2 regions of the Lactobacillus sp. RTP31084st1_F9_RTP31084_210423 genome follow, and region 1 is predicted to be linked to the other one. Evidence: predicted binding sites of a transcription regulator. Region 1 holds the regulator's gene; the other holds the start of a gene.
What was found. Region 1 encodes Rex, which represses fermentation and respiration genes when NADH is low (regulators of the CRP and FNR family bind a similar motif). Its sites were predicted from a motif close to TTGTGAANTANTTCACAA; they were not measured.
Positions count from the first base shown of each region.

Region 2: adhE (bifunctional acetaldehyde-CoA/alcohol dehydrogenase) is a predicted target of Rex. The motif match lies at 1,665-1,682, and genes of this name have one in related genera.

Region 1 covers NZ_JBCOVH010000002.1:376,359-379,789, forward strand. The annotation lists gene AB5359_RS07205 (ABC-F family ATP-binding cassette domain-containing protein) at 1-1,433, opposite strand, end outside; gene AB5359_RS07210 (redox-sensing transcriptional repressor Rex) at 1,599-2,243, shown strand; gene AB5359_RS07215 (TIGR00730 family Rossman fold protein) at 2,381-2,947, shown strand; gene AB5359_RS07220 (LytTR family DNA-binding domain-containing protein) at 3,118-3,431, shown strand, end outside.
Region 2 covers NZ_JBCOVH010000005.1:6-3,436, reverse strand. The annotation lists gene adhE (bifunctional acetaldehyde-CoA/alcohol dehydrogenase) at 1-1,490, opposite strand, end outside; gene AB5359_RS09015 (amino acid permease) at 1,796-3,169, shown strand.

The sequences.
Region 1 (3,431 bases):
ACTTCTTTAGCTTCAATATCTAAGTGGTTGGTAGGTTCGTCCATTAGTAAGAAGTTATCTTTTTCAAGAGACAAAACAGTTAGAGTCAGCCGCGCTTTTTGACCACCAGATAATTGACCAACTGTCTTATCAATATCTTCGGCAGTGAACAAGAAGGAAGCCAAAATAGATCGGACGTCTTTTTCAGGCATTGTCTTGTGACGATCCCAAATTGTATCAAGAACAGTTTTTGAAGGATCTAAACTTTGGAGTTCTTGATCATAGTAACCAATATCTAAACTTGCACCATATTTAATTGAACCACCTTTTGGTTCAAGCTTTTTCATAATGGTTTTGAGCAAGGTAGACTTACCAATTCCGTTAGGGCCGATAATAGCAACGCGGTCATTCTTATTGACTTGGAAGTCGATATCGGAAACCATTACCTTATCAGGATAGCCGATCGTCAGATCCTTAGCGATCAGTACTTCTTTTCCAGAAGGACGTTCGCTAGTGAAGTTAATACGAACTTTTTGCTTGTGCTTAGGTGGCTTGATACGCTCCATCTTGTCCAAAACTTTACGCCGGCTTTGGGCGCGTTTAGTAGTAGAAGCACGAACTAGGTTCTTTTGAATGAACTCTTCTTCCTTTTTAATCTTTTCTTGCTGTTTTTCATAAGCGGCTTCTTGCTGGCTATCCATCAATTCACGTTCTTTAACGTATTGACTGTAATTACCCTTGAAAGTAGTCAGCTTTCCAAAGTTCAGTTCAAAAATTTGATTAGCTAAGTGATCTAAGAAGTACTGGTCGTGAGAAACAGTAATAATTGCGCCTTGATAATTCTTTAGGAACGTTTCTAACCAATCTAAAGTGTCTAAGTCAAGGTAGTTAGTAGGTTCGTCAAGCAGCAGTACTGGTGGCTTTTGTAAAAGCAATTTAACAAAGGCAAGTCGTGTCTTTTCACCGCCAGAAAGGGTGCCAATTACCTTATTCCAAGTATTTTCTTTAAAATTAAAACCGTTAAGAATACTCTTAATTTCAGCCTGGTGGGTAAAGCCGCCTTCTTGTTCGAAGTCGTAAGCTAATTGATCATACCGCTTGAGCAAGTCTTCATCTTCGGGATGGTCGGCAATTTGCTCTTGCATTTTAGTGATTTTTTTATTTTTTTCGATTAAATCATTAAAGACAGTAAGCATTTCATCCCAGATTGTTTTGTCTTCATCGAGGCCATTTTCCTGAGCGATGTAGCCGACTTTTAATCCCTTATTAATAGTAAATTGACCACTAGTTGGTTCTTGTTGACCAGTCATGATCTTTAATAAGGTAGTTTTTCCGGCTCCGTTAGGTCCAACAAGACCGATTCTGGCATTGTCAGGAACCGAGAAAGAAATGTTACTGAAGATAATATTGCCTCCAAAACGTTGTTCGAGGTCTTGAGCTTGTGCAATAATCATAATTATTTTCTCCTAGTGCTTATTTTAACATAGTGAATCTTTTAAATTTTATGAAAATATGACCTTTGTGAAAATTGTTTCTTGATTTATCCTTAAAGAATGCCTATTATTAGTTTGATTAGTAAATATTTCACATTCGTATTTATAAAAGAAAGAGGCCTCTTAATGGATGAAATTAAGATTCCTAAGGCTACTGCCAGACGCTTGCCGCTATATTATCGCTATTTAATCTTTTTAAATGATGAAGGAAAAGAAAAAGTGTCCTCAACTGAACTTGCGGAAGCAGTTCAAGTTGACAGTGCTTCAATTCGTCGTGATTTTTCTTACTTTGGTGCCTTAGGTAAGCGTGGCTATGGCTATGATGTTAAGAACTTGCTTAATTTCTTTAAAAAGATTTTGAACCAAGATACTTTAACTAACGTTGCCTTAGTTGGTGTTGGTAATATGGGACATGCGCTTTTGAATTATAACTTCAAGCGTACTAATAATATCAGAATTAGCGCTGCTTTTGACATTAATCCTGAAATTACTGGAACAATTATGTCAGGTGTGCCTGTTTATGATATGAGTGAAATGAAGAAGCAGCTTCGTGAGCAACAAATTACGATTGCAATCCTTTGTGTACCGCAAACAGCAGCGCAAAAGACTGCCAATGAAATGTTTGATGCTGGGATTAAAGGGATCATGAACTTTACGCCACTTCGTTTATCTGCACCTTCTAGGGTTCGTGTACAAAATGTTGACTTGGCAACTGAACTTCAAACTTTAATCTATTTCCTGGATTCAGATAAAGATAAGAACAAAAAATAATTTACTATTAATATTGCTTTTGCACAAGCTTAATTAGGCTTGTGTATTTTTTATACATTTTTATTTGTAATCAGAAAGAAAATAATTTTAAGATAAATAGGCATAGAATTTTTAAATTTAGAAATAAGGTAGATAAAATGATTAAAAAAATGGCAGTTTATTGTGGTGCACGCTCAGGTAACCGCCCTGAATATGCTAAAGCTGCTTATGAATTTGGTAAAAAAATGGTAGACCACCAGATCGAGCTAGTCTATGGCGGAGGCAAGTATGGTTTAATGCGAGCCGTTGCTGATGGAGTTTTAGAAAATGGCGGTATTGTTCATGGCATTATTACTGAAGAATTAAAAGATCGTGGTGCAGCTTACGATAAGGTGCAAGATTTTCGCGTGGTCCCAAGTATGGATAAGCGAAAAGATACGATGATGAACTTGGCTGATGGGATGGTAGCTCTTCCTGGCAGTATTGGTACTTTAGAAGAAATAAGTCAAGCTATTTCTTGGACTGCAATTGGCGATAATGCTAAGCCCGTTGCTTTTTATAACTATGCTGGTTTTTATGATTATTTAGATAAGTTGTTGAAGCGCATGAATCAGGATGATTTTTTAGAAAATATTTACTTAGATACGGTCTATTTTGGAACTGATTTTGATAAGATTTTGCAGTTTATGGAGGATTATCAGGCTCCGGCTTATCGTGAATATTGATTTATTAAACTAAAGAAGCATAATCTAAATTTCCCCCTCGTATTTAGGTTCATGCTTCTTTTTTTGACCACTTAGAACTTTAAAATGACCGCTTAGTCAATTTCACTAGATTTTAATCTTATATTCATGTTTAATATAAATATCAAGAACGAAACAAGGAAGTGAGAATTGTGAAAGTTAAGCTTGAACTTGATCCAGATCAGCAAGAGACAGAAATAACGATTCATGCTAAAAGCTTAACGCCTGAAGTAGAAAGAATATATCATCAACTTCAAACTGATTCAGAACATCCTGATCAAATTGAGGGGATGATGGACAATACTTCTTATTATTTAAGTATTAACAATATTCTCTTTTTTGAAACAGACGCTAAGCAGGTAATGGCGCATACGACGAGGAATGCATATTTTGTTAAGTATAAATTATATGAACTAGAAAACTTATTAAGTGGACAGTTCATGCGAGTATCGAGATCGACTATTTT
Region 2 (3,431 bases), on a different contig from region 1:
GCTACGCCTTCATCAGTCACAATGAAAAATCTTTCAACATCTGGCATATGTTTTAAGTAATTTGCAGCATTATGTTCAAAATACGTCTTCTTTGGTACTTTAATCCACTGCATATTATCGCGACGCTTTGCAACGGTCTTAATATTAAGCAAGTCTCTAGCACCAATATTATGTGAGAAAGTATTTGCTCCGTATGAACCAGTTCCCAAAGTAAGAGAAGGAAGCATATTGTTGTATAAATCACCAACCCCACCAACTGAAGCAGGAGAGTTTACTAAGATACGACATGCATCCATTTTCATTGAAAAGTCATCAATAACCTTTTCATCTTGTGAGTGAACGCCAGCAGTATGTCCACGACCACCATAGTTTAGAAGATCAGTACAAATCTTATAGGCATCTTCATGATCTTTAGCCTTGTACATAGTAAATACTGGGGAAAGTTTTTCAGCAGATAAAGGATACTTTTTACCTACACCCTTATATTCAGCAATGATTACTTTGGTATCTTCTGGAACATCTACGCCACATAACTTAGCAATTTGATAAGCTGAACGTCCTGCGACTGGACCAGCAACTGTTCCTCTTCTAGGATCGATAAACTTTTCTTCAAATTTTTTAATTTCATCTGGTTTCAAGAAATAGCAGTTCCAAGACTTAAATTCATCTTTTACTTTGTTGTAAATTTCTTCATCAACTACTACAGAGTTTTCAGATGAACAAATCATTCCATTATCAAAAGTCTTAGACAAGACAATGTCATAAACAGATTCTGGAATATTAGCAGTCTTTTCAATATAAGATGGACCATTACCAGGACCAACACCAATAGCAGGCTTACCAGATGAATAAGCTGCCTTAACCATTCCGGGACCACCAGTAGCCAAGATAGTTTGAACATTTGGATGATTCATTAAAGCACTAGTGGCTTCAAGACTTGGATATTCAATCCATTGAATAGCATCTTTAGGTGCACCCGCCTTAATTGCAGCCTCACGAATAATTTCACCAGTTTTTACACAACTCTTCTGTGCTTGTGGGTGAAAACCAAAAATAATAGCATTTCTAGTCTTTAAAGCAAGCATTGCCTTAAAAATTACAGTTGAAGTTGGGTTAGTAACTGGAGTTACACCAGCAATTACACCCTTAGGTTCTGCAATTTTGACTAATTGCTTTTCCTTATCTTCTTCAATAACACCTACAGTTTTTTCGTGGCGAAGACTATTCCAAATATTTTCACTAGCAAACATGTTCTTGATTGTTTTGTCTTCTACTACACCACGACCAGTTTCTTCAACTGCCATTTTTGCAAGAAGATAACTGTTTTGCTCTCCAGCACTTGCAATAGCTTCACATATTTTATCAACTTGTTCTTGATTGAAATCGGCCATCTCATCTAAAGCAACATGAGCTTTTTCAACATAGCCATCAATCATTTTATTTACATCAATTGTTTTTTCTTCTTTTGTAGCCTTTTTATCTTGCACCATCTAAATTGGGCCTCCTACTCGGAAATCTAGGCATATTTTTATGAACAATGACAGTATAGCGCCTATCTTAGACATTTGTAAATGACTTTGTGCACTCTTTTACAAATTCACAATATGATAAAAAGTAAGAAATAGCTGTTTTAAGTAATGATATCGTTTACATTTTTGATAATATTGAAAAATATTTCACAATATAACTTTGATTTACAATCTTATAAAAAATATTAAAACCTATACGTTTTAACTATTGTCATAGATTTTTATGTTAAAATTTTAATAAACTATGAAAGGAGTTTTACATCTTAATGTCAAAAAACAACTCAGAAACATCTGAGATTAAAACTATGAAGCGTAGTTTAACAAATACCCATATCCAACTAATTGCATTAGGGGGAACAATTGGAACTGGGCTTTTTCTAGGAGTCGGAAACAGTATTGAACTAGCCGGGCCAGCAGTAATTTTTATTTATTGCCTAGTTGGTTTCTTCCTTTTTCTTTTAATGAGAGCACTAGGAGAATTGATACTTTCTGATATTAAGAAAAATACCTATATCGATTTTATTACAGAATACCTAGGAAAAAGTATTGGTACAACAACTGGATATTTATATTGGTTTAGTTGGCTGACGTTAGCTATGGCAGAAATTACCGCTTTAGGTATTTACTTTCAATATTGGTGGCCAAATTTGCAAAGCTGGATTCCAGGATTGATTACTTTATTGTTTTTACTATCTATTAACCTAATTTCAGCTCGAGTATTCGGTAACTTAGAATTTAGCTTTGCAATTATTAAAATCGTAACAATTATTGCGTTTGTTATTCTAATTTTTTATTTATTAATCACAAACTCTGCAACAAAATACGGACACGTAAGCTGGCAGAATATGGTTATTGATGGCGGAATTTTCGCTAAAGGTCCCAAAGGTTTTTTATTAGGTTTCCAAATGGTTATCTTCAGTTTTATCGGAGTTGAGTTAATTGGATTAACAGCTGCAGAAGCCAAAGAGCCTAAAAAAACAATTACTCGAGCAGTTGATCAATTACCAATTAGAATCATTTTATTCTACGTCTTAGCAATTTTAAGTATCTTATTAGCTATCCCTTGGGATAAGGTGTCCACGTCTAGTTCACCTTTTGTTCAAACATTAGGTGCTACTGGTATCAAAAATGCTGGCTCAATAATTAACTTTGTTGTAATAAGTGCAGCTATTTCATCAACCAATAGTTTTATCTATAGTGCAGGGCGGTTATTATTTTCAATAAATTACAAGGGTAAAACTAAATTAAGTAAGCATTTAGGAAAACTAGATCGGCGACAATTACCTAAAAATGCATTAATATTTTCAACAATTTTAATCGCTTTAGCACCACTTTTGAATTTCTTTTTAAAAGATGCCTTTACTTTCATTTCTGCTACAGCGACCAGCATGTTTTTAGTAATTTGGTCAATCATGATCATTACCCATATGACTTACCGAAAGAAAAGCTTAGAAAGCGAACTACCAACCTTCAAAATGCCATTATATCCTTTATCTGATATAGCAGTACTAACTTTCTTTATAGCTATGATCATTATTCTATTAATTTTTCCAAATTATCGTATCCCAATGATTAGTGCAGGCATAATTTTCATAGTACTAGTATGTATAACTCACTTTATACAGAAAGAAATGAATTAGTTCTTTACAGTCTCTAGTTAACTCTAGAGACTTTTTATATACTCTATTAACCTACAAAAAAAGAGAGAATGAAAATATTTTCGTTCTCTCTCTTTCATTTCTTCATTTACTTACTCCGGCTGTCAGGCTCGAACCTGTGACCTCCTGCTTGTAAGGCAGATGCTCTCCCAGCTGAGCTAATCCTCCATTTAGCACGGCGACTGCCTACCCTCGCAGGCAGTTTCCCACCAACTACTCTCGGCGTTAAGAAGCTTAACTTCTG